2 regions of the Salibacterium lacus genome follow, and region 2 is predicted to be linked to the other one. Evidence: riboswitches for the same ligand, from Rfam matches in the RefSeq annotation. Region 2 holds a riboswitch; the other holds the start of a gene.
The links. Region 2 has a riboswitch for S-adenosylmethionine ahead of ACFSUB_RS02980 (methionine biosynthesis PLP-dependent protein). Riboswitches for the same ligand answer to the same signal wherever they lie in the genome.
Positions count from the first base shown of each region.

Region 1: it holds a riboswitch for S-adenosylmethionine, as region 2 does, so the genes downstream of both, metK (methionine adenosyltransferase) here and ACFSUB_RS02980 (methionine biosynthesis PLP-dependent protein) in region 2, are expected to answer to the same signal.

Region 1 is NZ_JBHUML010000002.1:1,370,395-1,378,385, reverse strand. It holds gene pckA (phosphoenolpyruvate carboxykinase (ATP)) at 1-1,329, opposite strand, end outside; gene ACFSUB_RS07780 (thiol-disulfide oxidoreductase DCC family protein) at 1,507-1,899, shown strand; SAM riboswitch class I at 1,949-2,064, shown strand; gene metK (methionine adenosyltransferase) at 2,229-3,437, shown strand; gene ACFSUB_RS07770 (gamma carbonic anhydrase) at 3,583-4,101, opposite strand; gene ACFSUB_RS07765 (alpha/beta hydrolase) at 4,231-5,037, shown strand; gene ACFSUB_RS07760 (tetraprenyl-beta-curcumene synthase family protein) at 5,040-6,113, shown strand; gene ACFSUB_RS07755 (beta-class carbonic anhydrase) at 6,129-6,695, opposite strand; gene ACFSUB_RS07750 (class I SAM-dependent methyltransferase) at 6,702-7,280, opposite strand; gene ACFSUB_RS07745 (TIGR01212 family radical SAM protein) at 7,277-7,991, opposite strand, start outside.
Region 2 is NZ_JBHUML010000002.1:418,845-426,835, forward strand. It holds gene ACFSUB_RS02950 (metallophosphoesterase) at 170-925, shown strand; gene ACFSUB_RS02955 (hypothetical protein) at 1,049-1,600, shown strand; gene ACFSUB_RS02960 (YpdA family putative bacillithiol disulfide reductase) at 1,632-2,621, shown strand; gene ACFSUB_RS02965 (asparaginase) at 2,618-3,592, opposite strand; gene prsW (glutamic-type intramembrane protease PrsW) at 3,692-4,354, shown strand; gene ACFSUB_RS02975 (hypothetical protein) at 4,371-4,535, shown strand; SAM riboswitch class I at 4,599-4,706, shown strand; gene ACFSUB_RS02980 (methionine biosynthesis PLP-dependent protein) at 4,805-5,911, shown strand; gene ACFSUB_RS02985 (bifunctional homocysteine S-methyltransferase/methylenetetrahydrofolate reductase) at 5,943-7,772, shown strand.

The DNA.
Region 1 (7,991 bases), 950 kb from region 2:
ATAGGAAAGATTAATCCGCTCTCCAGTTCCATACGGACCGCCGGACCAGCCTGTATTTACAAGAAAGACTTCCGTTCCGTGATGTTCCATCTTCGCCCCAAGCATTTCCGCATAGACAGAGGCGTCAAGTGGAAGAAACGGGGAGCCAAAGCACGTGGAAAACGTGGCTTCCGGTTCAGTGATTCCGCGTTCTGTACCAGCAAGCTTGCTCGTGTACCCGCTCAGAAAATGATACATCGCCTGTTCTTTTGTCAGCCTGCTGATCGGGGGCAGCACACCGAAGGCATCAGCGGTAAGGAAAATGATCGTTGATGGATGGCCGGAGCGGCTCGATTCCAGCGCGTTTGGTATGTTGTCCAGCGGATAGGCCGCCCGCGTATTCTCCGTTACATCAGTGTGCGTGTAATCAGGAGCACCGGTTTCGGAGTCGACATGAACATTTTCAAGCACAGCCCCGAAACGAATCGCATTCCAGATCTGCGGTTCTTTTTTCTCTGATAAATTCACGCATTTGGCATAGCAGCCGCCTTCGATATTAAAAATGCCGTTGTCCGACCAGCCGTGTTCATCATCACCGATCAAATGCCGGTTTGGGTCGGCTGACAATGTCGTTTTCCCCGTACCCGACAGCCCAAAGAAAAGGGCGGTATCTCCTTCTTCTCCAACATTGGCAGAACAATGCATAGGCAGAACATTCTGCTCTGGAAGAAGGTGATTCATAACGGAAAAAATCGATTTTTTCATTTCTCCGGCGTATTCCGTTCCTCCGATTAGTATAACCCGTTCTTCAAATGAGAGGATGATAAAGGTTTCCGAATCGGTGCCGTCCCGTTCAGGATCGGCCTTAAACTGCGGGGCGCTGATAATAGTGAAAGGTTCCATACCTGTATCACGGTCCGGTCCCCCGGAACGCAGAAATAATTGACGGGCAAACAGGTTGTGCCAGGCGAACTCATTGACAGCCAGGATTGGAAGCTGGTAGGAAGCGTCCGCTCCTGCTGCCCCGTTTGTGACAAACAGTTCTTCTTTATTTTCCAGGTGATGGAGAACCTGATCATACAAGGACGAGAACACGTCCCTGCTGATCGGCCGGTTGACCTCTCCCCAATCCACTTTTTCCGCGGAAACGCTGTCATGAACGATAAATTTATCTTTGGGGGACCGTCCGGTATACTCACCTGTCGCGACAGAAAGGGCACCGTTTGAAGTGAGCATTCCTTCTCCCCGGGAAAGGGACGTTTCGATTAAACGGGACACAGGAAGGTCAATATTGACGTTCCTTCCTTCCATCAAACGGGTTAAAGGGGTGGAAAAACGGGACGACATCATGGCGGAAAATCCTTTCTTTTATCAGAATATTGTTTTTGTTACGAATTAGTATAACACATTTAGATAATCAGTCTATACTTTTTATTCAAAAATGTTATGCTTTTCTTTGTTTCAAAAGGAACGGGCAGAGGGAAGAAATATGTTATACTATAATGAAACAAAACAGGAGGGTTCTTTATGAATAACTTGTCCTCCATCGTCGTCTTTTACGATCAAAGCTGCGGCATCTGCCGGGAGTCCAAACGCATCATCGATAAAAGAGATCCTGCAGGTATGATCACGTGGCTCGATATTCAACATCCCGATACACTGGAAAAGTATCCACTATTAAAAGGGAGGAATGTACAGGAAGCCATGCATCTTCTGGAAAATAATACGTACCTTTATACCGGATTTGCAGCGGTGAAGCGGATCGTACAGCTGCTTCCGGCCGGAAAGTGGGTGGCTCCGTTATTTCACCTGCCCGGATCGGATCAGATCGGGGAAACACTGTACCGGCTTGTTGCCCGCAACCGCCATACATTCTCAGGAGCAGCGTGCGAGTCCGGAACCTGCGGTATCAAGCGCTGATTATTTGACAGAAATCTTGTTGTAAGGTACTATAACTGTTGAACGGATACTCTTATCCCGAGCTGGTGGAGGGACAGGCCCCTTGAAGCCCGGCAACCATCCTCCTCTTGCAGGAGGCAAAGGTGCTAACCTGGAAAGACGGAATAACGTCTTGGAAGATAAGAGGCGAAAAAGGTGAACGGATCAAGACCCCTTTTCCTCGCCATGGAAAAGGGGTCTTTATGTTTTCATGAGATAAAGAAACACTGTTTACGCCTGCTCGTCTTGGAGATGTAAGAACATAGGGAATGAGTGCCGTAACGATCTAATACGAAGAGGAGGCAGTACACGTGTCTACGGATGGAAGACGTTTATTTACATCAGAATCAGTAACAGAAGGTCATCCGGACAAGATCTGTGATCAAATCTCCGATGCCATTCTGGATGAAATCATATCGAAAGACCCGAATGCCCGGGTAGCATGCGAAACGGTCGTGAATACAGGACTCGTACTGGTAGCAGGGGAAATTACCACGTCAACGTACGTGGATATTCCAAGTATTGTCCGCGAAACGCTGAAGAAAATAGGGTATACAAGAGCCAAATATGGTTTTGACCATGAAACGTGTTCTGTTTTGACATCGATTGATGAGCAGTCGTCGGATATTGCCCAGGGAGTGGACCGTGCGCTGGAAGCTAGAGAAGGGCATATGACCGAAGGAGAACTGGAGGCAATCGGGGCCGGTGACCAGGGGTTGATGTTCGGCTATGCTGATAATGAAACGCCGGAACTGATGCCGCTCCCGATTTCTTTGGCACACAAACTGGCACGCCGCTTGACCGAAGTACGCAATGATGGAACGATTCCTTACCTGCGCCCGGATGGTAAAACCCAGGTGACGGTCGAATACGGCGAAGACGGGAAGCCGCTGCGGGTGGAGACAATCGTTATTTCAACGCAACATCATGCCGATATACCGCTGGACGAGATCGACAAGGACCTGAAAGAACAGGTTATTAAACCAGTCGTTCCGGAACACTTTCTTGATGAAGAGACGAACTATTTTATTAATCCAACCGGCCGCTTTGTAATCGGCGGTCCGCAGGGAGATGCCGGACTGACCGGCAGAAAAATCATCGTTGATACGTACGGCGGTTATGCCCGTCACGGCGGCGGGGCTTTTTCCGGAAAAGATGCGACAAAAGTGGACCGTTCCGCATCTTACGCCGCCCGTTATGCTGCTAAAAATATTATTGCGGCGGGGCTTGCCGAAAAATGTGAAGTGCAGCTTGCCTATGCGATCGGCGTGGCACGTCCTGTGTCCGTCTCGGTGGAGACGTTTGGTACGGCGGAAGTGTCCGAAGAGATTCTGGCTGAGCTTGTCCGCAACAACTTTGATCTCCGACCGGCAGGCATTATAAAAATGCTCGATCTGCGCCGGCCGATTTACCGGCAGACTGCAGCCTACGGTCATTTTGGCAGAACAGATGTTGAACTGCCGTGGGAAGCCGTTGATAAGGCGGAAGCACTGAAAGAACAGGCCGCGCAGAACAAATGAAAAAATAAGCCTGTATGAAAAGAATACACAGATAAAAATCCGGACGTGTAGATGACATTCTCTATTGGAATGCGGCAGCGTCCGGATTCTTTATACGGCATTTGTTTAAACAAAGAGAGCAGACGGCAGACAAAGGAATGACGGTTCAGGAATCAGACGCTAATTCTTTGTAGTATCTGCTTTTTTCTACATAGGACTGCTGAATACGGTGCATCTCGTTCAGGTCCTCATCGGTCAGGTCACGGACCACCCTGGCAGGACTTCCGACGGCGAGAGTGCGCGGTGGGATCACCTTTCCAGGCGGTACAAGGGAACCGGCACCGATGAAAGCTTCTTCACCGATCTCTGCACGGTCCAGAATCTTGGCCCCCATCCCGATCAGCGCGTTTTTTCGTATGATAGCACTGTGCAGGATGACCATGTGGCCGATGGTAACGTCATCTTCAACAATCAAGGGGTTCTTCGGACTCTGATGGAGAACGGATTGATCCTGAATATTGACCCCGTTACCGATGATGGTGGGAGCAACATCTCCACGAATCACGGTGTTGAACCAAACACTTGATTCTTCGCCGATTTTCACATCACCGGTGATGGTCACATAATCGGCTGTGTAAGCGGAATCTGCGATCTCTGGAAATTTTCCTTTATAATCATAGAGCATGGCGGAACCTCCTAATCTTTCATAAAATTTTACTTACTTTAATGTAAGTTTAGCAAAAATCATAGTAAAATGGATAGTGCAGGGATTGTTCGAGTTCGATGCAGCGACGGAAAGGCAGGAACAAATAAGATGATAAACACATGGTTAACGGAAAAACCACGCGGTACCATAGTGCTGATACATGGAGTCGGTGAACATCACGGCCGTTACCAGGAATGGATCAATCGTCTGAACACCCGGGGTTTTCATGTCGTTGCCGGTGACCTGCCGGGACACGGGAAAACAAGAGGAAAAAGAGGTCACATTGACCGTTTTGATCAGTACATAGACGCTGTGTACAACTGGTATAAAGAGGCAGCTGCTCTTGATGTTCCGGTATTTCTTTTCGGACACAGCCTGGGTGGGTTGATTGCAGTACGGACATTGATGGAAAAATACCTGCCGGTTCAGGGAGTTATTCTTTCCTCTCCGTGTCTCGGGCTGGCGGATTCCCCAAAAAGAGGGGTGGAACTCGCCGCGAAAATGATGCACCACGTGACTCCTTCGTTCAGGGCCAAATCAGGGATTACAGCAGAGCTCCTCACCAGACATGAAGAGACAAGGGCGGCATTCAGGCAGGACGACTTAATCGTACCGACGGTAACACTCCGGTGGTACCGGGAGTTAACGAAGGCTGTAAAACAGGCTCAACTTTATCCGGATTATTATCCGGATGTTTCCACTCTGGTGATGCAGGCTGGTGAAGACTATATTGTAGATAGGTTTTCGGTACGGCGCTGGTTCAACCAGCTTCACATCTCAGATTGTGCGTACCGGGAATGGAAAGGGTTGTATCATGAGCTGCTTCATGAGCCTGAGCGCGAAGACGTATTCAGCTTCCTGATGCACTTTGTGGAACAACGCCTTGAAAAGACGATGCAGGAAGAAGGAGGATGACTATGAAAGTACCAGCGACGCCATGGACCATGATGTACAGCATCTACCGGGAAGTTATTCCGGAGGTGCACCGCCTGCTGGGACAGTGGCGGGAAAAAGCGGAACAGATACCGAATCCGGAACTGAAGAGACAGGCCTTGATAAGCATTGAGAATAAAGCCTTTCATTGTGAAGGCGGCGGGGTGTATGCCATGTTTGCCCCGGAAAGCAGGAGAGAGAATGTGCTTCAGTTCATTATTGCCTACCAGACGATCTGCGATTATCTGGACGGCCTTTGTGACTGGAGTGAGTCCCAGAACCCTGATGATTTTCATATGCTTCACAAAGCGCTGCAACATGCGCTTGAACCGGGACGTGAGGTGGAGAACTATTATTTTTACCGGGATGATCAGGACGACGGGGGTTATTTGAAGGAATTAGTAGAAACCTGCCAGTCTCATCTTGTGATATTTCCCGGCTTTTGGAATGTGAAAGAGTACATGGAGGAATTATCTCATTACTACAGGACTCTTCAGGTTCATAAGCATGTTCAAAAAGAAGAGCGTGTACCGAGGTTAACTGCCTGGTTCGATGAAGTCAAAGAGGACTTTCCTGATATCCGGTGGTACGAATTCAATGCCTGTACCGGCTCTACACTTGGAATCTACGCACTCGGAGCTTACGCCGCCAGATCCCACCTGGCAGACGTCCAGGCCCGGTCCATCAAATCGGCTTACTTTCCGTACGTGCAGGGCGTTCATATTTTACTGGATTACTTTATTGATCAACAGGAAGACATTGCTGATGATGAACTTAATTTCTGTGCGCAGTATGAAGACGAAGAAGAAATGGTGGAACGGATCCGCTACTTTAAAAAAGAAGCGGAGAAAAAAGTGCGGAAACTGCCGGATGCGGGCTTCCATTCGCTGATTGTGAAAGGATTGTTCGCGATTTATCTGGCGGATGAAAAGGTGCAGACGGAACCGTCGATGAAACAAACGGCGAAACGTTTCATCCGTTTCGGGGGGCTGCCGGCAGCGTTCTTTTACATTAACACCTGGATCTACCGGCGGAATTCCAAATCAATATACGGGTAAAAAAAAGCAGCGGCTTCACGAGGAAGCGGCTGCTTTTTCAATAACGGTGAGCTCTCCTGTTTCGGGGGAGATGGCCAGCCCGTGGACCGGAGTATCTGCCGGAAGGAGAGGGTGGTTCCGGATGATACCGGCACTGTTTCTGACATTCTCTTCGACGTCTGTGAACCCATGCATCCATTTGTCCAGATCCACCCCGGCGTAGGCTGCTTCCTGGAGCCGGCTTGTATCGGCGCCGCGGGACTCTGCCTGGCTGAAAATATCATCCGACGTTAAACCGGTCATGCCGCATCCGTAATGCCCGATCACAGCCACTTCGTCGGCTTTTAGGGCATAAAGGGCGACAATGATGCTGCGCATGATACTGTCATAAGGGTCTGTTACCATGGCCCCGGCATTCTTAATGATTTTGGCATCGCCGTTTTTCAGATTTAATGCTCTGGGGAGCAGCTCAACGAGCCGAGTGTCCATACACGTCAAAATAACAATTTTCTTATCCGGAAACTTGGACGTCTGTAAGGGTTCGTACTCTTTTCCTTCTACAAATTTTTCATTAAAAGAAAGCATGGAATCAATGATTGTCATATATACTCACTCCTGTCTTTTATCAAAAATGAATAAAAATGGGGGATGATTCACTTGATTCATAAATTCATAGCGCAGCACCTGTATATCTCTTTGAGGCAGGGCGGCAGCGTATTCTTCGAGTTTATCTTTTTCCATTCTGCCTTCGGGATGTCCCGGATACACGACGACAAAAAGAAGACCTCCGGGTTTTATGATATCCAGCAGCTGTGAGATGGCTTGTATCGTCGTTTCCGTCCGGGTGGTGATTGTTTTATTACCCCCGGGAAGATAACCGAGGTTAAAGACGGCTGCTTTCAGTTTTTTCCGGTGGTCCGCAGGGATCTGTGCCGCTGCGTGCTCATGACCTTTGTTTATAAGGGTTGTCCGCTCATAGAGAAGATGTTTGTCAAGGCGTTGTTTTGTTTGTTCCAGTGCCTCTGTCTGAATATCAAAACTGAATACATGTCCGCCGCTGCCGACGCAATGTGCAAGATGAAGGGTGTCCCGCCCGGTGCCTGCGGTGGCGTCAATGGCTGTATCTCCGTTTTCGAGCACCCTCTCCATCCATTCTTTGGCAAATGTCAGCACATCGGGCATTGTCATCGTGAAAGGGCTGCCTCCGGCTGGTGATATTTTCCCTGCCAGCTGTTACGGCGCTCAAGTTCCGCATCGATGGCATTTAGAACTTCCCATTTGTTCAGGCTCCACATCGGCCCGATCAGCAGGTCGGCAGGGCCGTCCCCGGTCAAGCGGTGAATGACCATGTCAGGCGGAAGCAGTTCAATCTGGTCAACGACAAGATTCACGTATTCTTCCATGTCCATGAACTCAAGCAGCCCCTGCTCATATTGATGAACCATCGGGGTGTGTTTCAGCAGATGCAGCAGGTGGATTTTAATGCCTTGTACATCGAGTTTTGCCACTTCAGCCGCCGTTTCCTTCATCATTTCGTAGGATTCCTGCGGCAGTCCGTCAATGATGTGGGAACAGACGCGGATGCCGTGGGCGCGGAGTTTGTTCACTCCTTCTTTATAGCATTCAAAGTCGTGGGCCCGGTTAATAAGGTCGGCGGTACTTTCGTGAACGGTCTGCAGGCCGAGTTCAACCCAGAGGTGGGTGCGTTCGTTCAGTTCAGCCAGGTATTCGACGACATCATCGGGCAGGCAGTCAGGTCTGGTCGCTATGGCGAGACCGACAACCCCGTCCTGTTCAAGAATAACTTCAAACATGTCACGAAGCTCTTCCACGGGGGCATACGTATTGCTGAATGCCTGAAAGTAACCGATATACTTTCCGTTTTTCCATTTTTTGTGC
Region 2 (7,991 bases):
AGAATCCTGCTCCGAAACATGCAGTCCCTGTCATAAATATCGTTAAATCCATGTACAACAGCCTCCGTTACATCATTTTTGTACATCCATTATACTAGAACCGCTCACAAGAAAGCTATGTCTTTCTTTAAGACGGAAGGCTGCTCAAAAAAGAAAGGTAGATCATCGAATGACCTTTATTAAATATGTGACGGCATGTGCCGGTGCCTGCTTACTGTGGATGTTGTTTAATGCCGGGAGGACAAATGTTGTCCAGGAAGAGCTGGTTGTACCGTCGCTCCCGGCGCCGTTTGCAGGAAAACGTGTGTTTTTCATTTCCGATATCCACAGGCGCTCTGTTCCGGAGTCTCTCACCAGGAAAGCCCAACAAGCGGATCTGGTTATCATCGGGGGAGATCTGCTCGAAAAAGGCGTGCCTTATTCAAGGATCCGCCGTAACCTTAGACGTCTGAAACAAATCGGGCCTGTGCTCTTTGTGTGGGGGAATAATGATATCGAAAAAAATACGGGGCATCTGCTTCAGCTGTTTGAAGAAGAAGGTGTAACAGTACTGGAAAACAGCACTTATACCTGGCAGATCGGCGGAAGTGTTGTTCGTGTCGCAGGAGCAGGAGACAGAAGACTAAGCGTAGATCCCCTGCTCCTGCAGCATACAGCGGATACGGAGCCGCTGTTTCTCGCCATTCATGATCCTGCTGCTATTTGGCATATTAAAGACAGAAGCCGTATTGATGCAGCGCTGTCCGGTCATACCCACGGCGGTCAGATACGTATTGGAAACCTCAGCCCCGGCGAACCCGCTGGATGGAAATATCGATTTGGTTTCCCGCTTTTGATAAGCAGCGGTTTCGGTACGACAAAACTACCGATGCGTCTCGGTGCACCGGTTGAGACGCACCTCATCAAACTGAAATCCCGGTCCTGACAAATAATATATTTTGCCCCCGGTCTTTTCGGCATCTCTTCTCACTCCTTTCCCGGCGTTTGAATAAGATGACGGCAGAAAGCTCTGTTATGTTGGAAACGAGGGAAGAACAGGGGGAGAAAAATGGAATTATATACATTGCCGGAAGACCGGCTCATGATTCGTCTGCACGAAGAGGACCGTTTTTACAGCGAGGGGAATTCGGTTGAATGCTGGTCTTCGAAGCAATCAGAAATGTTGTTTGCGGTGCTGTTTCAAATCATTTGCGATCATTTCAATATCGGGGAAGATGCACAGCTGCATGCAGAAATCAGCAGGTCATGGGATGACGTCCTGCTCTTTATCGTTGAATGCCTGGATGAGGAAGGCCGGAAGCTTAAAATCAGCGGTTCCCCTGCCCGGAAGTCAGAACTTTTATTTCGGTTTGCAGCCAGAGAGGATCTTATTTTTTTGTCAAAGCAGGCACGGTCCATTGCTTTAACAGGCGGCACGCTGATTTTCTTTTATCCTTTCAGCTATCTGCTGTTTGAAGACGTTCCCGTTTCTGCTGCCAAAGATCTGGAAATGCTTATGGAAGAATACGGGGAACGATCCTGTCTGGACGCTGCCTCCATTCGTCAAAGAGGTACTGTGCTGCAGGAGAGGAATGCTCTTTCATTTCTCGCCGATGGATAGAGAAGGAATATATACTCAAGGAGTAATAACAATGAATACGGAAAATGTAATTATAATCGGCGCAGGTCCATGCGGGCTTGCGGCCGGCATCGCTTTACAGAGGCAGGGTTATGACCCGCTGATAATAGAAAAAAGGAACGTGGTCCACGCCATTTCGCATTACCCGCTTCATCAAACATTTTTCAGTTCAAGTGAAAAGCTGGAAATCGGAGGATATCCATTTCCCTCTACCGAACGGAAACCAAAACGTCATGAAGCGCTCGTCTATTACCGCCAGGTTGCAGCAAAAAGCGGGCTCCGCATTCATTCTTATGAACAGGTGGAGAATGTAGAGAAAGAATCCGGATATTTTGCGGTGGAAACAAAGCCCTGGAATCAACCAAAAACCTCGTATCATGCAAAAAAAATCGTAGTGGCGACCGGTTATTTTGATCATCCCAACATCATGAACATTCCTGGAGAGGACTACCCTCATGTTTTTCACTATTTCAGGGAAAGCCACCCCTATTTCCAGAAAAAAGTAACGGTCATAGGGGGCAAAAACTCCGCTGTGGACACAGCTCTTGCTCTTGAGTCAGCAGGAGCGTTTGTTACGGTGTTGTACCGGGGGAGTGAATTTTCAAACGCTGTCAAACCTTGGATTCTCCCTGACTTTTACTCGCTGGTACGTCATAAAAAAGTGGACATGGTCTATGAAGCACAAGTACAGGAGATTACTCCGGCTCATGTGTGGTATGAAAAAAATGGACAATCCTGCAGTGTGCCGTCTGATTTTGTGTTTGCGATGACGGGGTACCACCCTGATCATTCTTTTCTCGAGAACATGGGGGTGGAAGTGGAGGCTGATACCGGGCGCCCCGTTTACGATCCCATGACGATGGAAACAAACGAGCCGGGCATTTATATTGCCGGCGTACTTGCTGCGGGAAACGATGCCAATGAGATATTCATTGAAAACGGGCGCCACCACGGAGACCGTATTGCATCATCCATCAAGAAAAGCAGCTGTACAGATTCTTAAAATTCTTCAAAACATTGTCTGAGTTCCTCCCGGGAGGAGCAGCATTCAAGAGCCGCCATCAACATCAGTCTTGCTTTCGGGCCGCTCCAGCCGCCGGTGAACACGACGCCGGCTTCCTTTAATCTGCGGCCGCCTCCTTCATAGCTGTACACGTCCTCGACGGTACCGCCTGGACACCGCGATGTAAGAACGACCGGGACGCCCCGTTCGAGCAGAGTATAAACAGGCGCGGTAATAGAGGGAGGGATGTTTCCTATTCCCATCCCCTCCAGTACAATACCGTCCAGGGGAAAAGAAGAAAGGTGTTCGACTACTTCCGGTTCCATTCCGGTATACGTTTTGAGAAGTGGTACTTTTTTATCCATCGATCCAGCAGGAAACACATGCCTGTGCACAGGGCGGTGATTCAAATGGATACGGTTATTGACGAAACGGCCGATTGGACCGGTTTCGGGGCTCTGAAAGGCCGCTGCGTTGGAAGAGTGCATTTTCATAACATCCGCTGCGGCGTGAATTTCTTCATTCATCACGACAAGTACTCCTGCTCCGCGCGCCTGATCGTCGGCTGCTGTATGTACGGCGGCAGCAAGGTTAAGCGGTCCGTCCGGACTCAGATCGCTGTCTGACCTCATCGCGCCCGTGATGACCACAGGGACGTCCCTGTTATGAAAAAGGTCAAGCAAAAAGGCGGTTTCTTCCATCGTGTCGGTACCGTGAGTAATCACAACCCCGTCGGCTTGAAAACGATGAATCCGGTCCTGCATCCCGTGATATAAAGAGACCATGCGGCCGGGCGTCATGTGAGGAGAAGGCAGCTGCAGAAGTTCCTCCGAAATAATGTGGTACGTATCCGTACCCGGGATCATGGACTGCTGCAGTGGATTCACCTCCCCGGTCGTAATTCCGCCGGTTTCGGTATCTTTTTGCATGGCGATCGTGCCGCCGGTATGTAGAATAACAATGGTTTTCATATACATATCATTCCTTTCGCTGGTCCTGCAATGTAATCCTATCATAAGCTCTCTTTTCCCGTCTGAAAATACCGTGTTAAGATAAAAGAATGAGAGGGGTTGGGAACGAAAGTGATTGCGCTTATAACAGCCGCTCTGGCCCCGGCCATTGCGCTTCTCAGTTACTTTTATCTCCGCAATGAATATGAACCTAATACACTGATCCAGGTTATAAGAGCGTTTGTTATAGGCGCACTGCTTGTATTTCCCATCATGGTGCTTCAATATGCTCTGGAAGCGGAGTCGCTTCTTACCCTGGACTGGGTAAAGGCTTTTGGCAGTGCTGCTGCAATGGAAGAATTTTTTAAATGGTTCCTGCTTTATTCTGCCGTTTACCGGTTTGTACCGTTTCAGACGAGGTATGACGGCATATTGTACGGCGCAGCATTGTCTTTGGGATTTGCATCTGCTGAAAACATCATGTACTTAATGGCTCTTGGTATTGACTCAGCACTCGGACGTGCCTTCCTTCCTGTGTCCAGCCATGCCCTTTTCGGCGTTGTAATGGGGTATTACATGGGAAGTGCCAAAAAGCAGGAGAATCGCCGGCATTTGTTGTGGATGCTGCTTTCCATTATTGTACCGATTGCCCTGCACGGTTTGTATGATTACATTTTACTGACTATTCACGAAAATGTAGTATATATTATTGTCCCGTTTATGTTTTTTTTATGGTGGTTTGCGTTATCGCGTACGAAAAAGGCAGATGGAAAAACAGCATAGAAAGGGTGCGGAAAATATGGCGGTTGATACACGTTACCGCGTTATTGTGCGCTGTCCCGGATGCGGGGAGAAGTATGTACTCCGCGGGAGGACGAACAAAAAAGGAGAACTTGAAACAGGATTCAAGCAATGCGTTTGCGGTAATGAATCCAATCTCCGCATAGATGTAACCCCTGAATAATATTGTTTATTGCAAAACCCGTCGTTATCGTGTACGGTTTTAATAACAACAATGTCATACAGATTCTTATCGAGAGAGATGGAGGGACAGGCCCGAAGATATCTCAGCAGCCTGCCGGGAATCCGGTCAGGTGCTAAATCCAACAGGGAAAGCTACCTGAGCAGATGAGAAGAAGTAAGTATCCATTATGGAAAAAGGTCTTCTTCTTATCCGGGAGAAGACCTTTCTTTATTTTTACATATAATTTTCTGGAAAAGGTGTGAAACAAAATGAGCAGCCGTCATCATGTAGAAACCAGTCTTGTACAAATAGGCAATAATACCGATGAAAAGACAGGGGCGGTGAATCCGCCCGTATATTTTTCAACCGCTTACCGCCACCGTGGTATCGGGCAGTCGACCGGTTATGATTATTCAAGGACGGGCAACCCGACCCGGGATATCCTTGAACGGTCGATAGCTGAACTTGAGGGAGGAGCACAGGGCTTTGCTTTCAGCTCCGGTATGGCTGCTATCCAGACGCTATTTTCCATGTTTTCGTACGGTGATGAAGTCCTGGCTTCCCAGGATATATACGGGGGTACCTACAGGCTTTTTGAAGAAGGATGGACACGCTGGGGCGTGAAAGTTCAGTATGGTGATCCACGATTCATGGAGGATTTTGCTTCGTTGATAAATGAAAATACACGGGCCCTGTTTATTGAAACCCCGACCAATCCACTGATGCAGGAAGCGGACCTTGAAGCATTATCTGCTCTGGCCGGTGAGTACAATCTTCTTCTCATTGTGGATAATACGTTTTATACGCCGCTTTTGCAGCAACCTCTGCAGGAAGGAGCAGACATCGTCGTTCACAGCGCTTCGAAATACCTGGGCGGCCATAATGACGTCATTGCAGGTCTTGTTGTCACCAAAGATGAAAAAACAGGAAACACCATTGGAGACTTTCAGAACGGGATGGGAACCATACTTTCACCGATGGATTCCTGGCTGCTTATGAGAGGCATGAAGACTCTTTCGCTCAGGATGCAAAGACATACAGAAAATGCCAGGGCTGTTGCTGCATTTCTTGAGAACCATGAAAAGATCAAAGACGTACTTTATCCGGGACAGGGCGGGATGCTTTCTTTCCGGATCGAGCATGAAGATTGGGTGGATCCGCTTCTGAAGAATCTGCAGGTGATTACGTTCGCGGAGAGTCTGGGCGGTGTGGAAAGTTTTATTACGTATCCGGCAACGCAGACGCATGCAGATATGCCTGAAGAAGTAAGGACGGCAAATGGAGTGTGCAACAGGCTTCTGCGCTTTTCCGTAGGAATTGAACATGCGGATGATTTAATCACCGATCTCGATCAGGCTCTGAACAACCTTTCCTGATCATGGAGCGGGAAGAAAGGATGGACGTGGAGTGAATATTGTCAGCGAGTTAAAGCAAAGAGTGCTGGTAGGGGACGGAGCGATGGGCACCTACCTTTATGACAAGGGATACAATGGTTCATTTGAGTCACTGAATGTGACGGAACCGGATGTTATTCAGCACGTTCATCAGGAATATGTGGATGCCGGAGCGGACATTATCCAGTCGAATACGTACGCTGCCAATGACGTAAAACTAAAAAAATATTCACTTGATCATGAAGTGGAAAGCATTAACCGGCAGGGAATGCGTATGGCAAAAGAAGCTGCCGGTTCCCGTGCTTTTGCAGCAGCTACTGTAGGTGGAATAACCGGTGTGCAGCCGCTTGATATTACCCGGGATACCATTCTTGAATCTTACTTGAGGCAGATCCAGACTCTGGTTGAAGAACAGCCGGACGTCTTCATGCTGGAAACATTTTATGATGGGCAGGAGCTTTTGGAAACGGTCCGGCTGCTGCGGAGTATGACAGACGTGCCGATTATTGCCCAGGCTGCTCTCGGGGAAGTTGGTGTTATGCATGGAGGTATCCCGGTCACTGAGGTATTTCAGGAACTGAAAAAAGCCGGTGCTGAGGTGGCTGGATTGAACTGCAGGATGGGTCCGTATCATTTGGTAAAATCGTTTGAACATGTTCCATTAATGGAACATATCTATTTTTCCGCTTATCCCAACGCCAGTCTCCCTAATCTTGATGACGGCCGCTTCGTGTATCAGTCCAACCCGGAATATTTTTATCAGCGGGCGCTTGATCTGAAAAATGAAGGTGTCAATATTATCGGAGGATGCTGCGGCACGACCCCGGATCATATTGCCTGGACGGCAGAGGCGGTAAAAAACACGACTCCAATCACAGAGAAGGAAGCTGCACCGGAACCTGCCCGGGAAATTCCGGCTGCGTCACGAATCCATCCGCCGAAACAGCGGCTTGATGTAGTCAATCGTGACAGACCTTCGGTGATGGTAGAGCTCGATCCTCCGAAAAAACTGGCTACGGAAAAGTTTATACGCGGCGCAGAAGCGCTCTATGAGGCAGGAGCAGATGCGGTAACAATGGCCGATAACTCCCTTGCTAGTCCGAGGATTGATAATATGGCAATGGCGGCCGCTGTGCAGAACAGAACAAAAGCACGTCCGCTTTTGCATCTTGCGTGCCGGGACCGGAATCTGATCGGCCTGCAGTCTCATCTGCTTGGTCTGCATACGATGGGAATTCAGGACATCCTGGCTGTAACCGGAGACCCGTCAAAAGTCGGCGACTTTCCAGGTGCAACATCCGTATATGATATGAATTCCACTAAGCTGATTTCCTTGATAAAGGAAATGAATGAAGGCCGGTCGTACTCCGGAACGTCTCTTGGTGAACAAACATCATTCACTGTCGCTGCTGCTTTTAATCCTAATGTCAGGAATCTGCATAAAGCAGCGCAGCGATTGGAAAAAAAGATCGAAGCCGGAGCGGATTATTTTATGACGCAGCCGGTGTATGAAAATGAACAGTTTGAAAACATATACGAGGAAGTAAAGCATTTTTCGACTCCCATCTATATAGGAATTATGCCGCTTGTCAGCAGCAGAAATGCTGAATTTCTTCACAATGAAGTGCCTGGAATCCAGCTGACAGAGGAAATCAGAGCAAGAATGGCAGCATGCGCGCAAGATCGAGAAGCGGCGCAGGCAGAAGGAATCGCCATTTCCAAAGAACTGATCGACGAGTCCCTGAAGTATTTTCACGGAGTATATTTAATAACTCCATTCCTGCGTTTTGATATTACCGCAGAATTAACAGCCTACGTACGCGGAAAAAATAATAAAACATAAAAAAGCTCCAGCAGCTGTAAGAACGACTCCTTCTGTTATAACAGAGGGAGTTTTTTAATAGTAAAGGACGAAGGAAAAATCGGAGGTTGAGTTTGAATGGAAGTAAACCTCCCCATGTAGTGGAAAAGGTGTCTGCGAAAATGGTGAAGAAACAATTTTATAAAATACGTGATTCACACGTCGGATAGGGATGTATAAAAAGTGCAGGTGGGAAGAAAA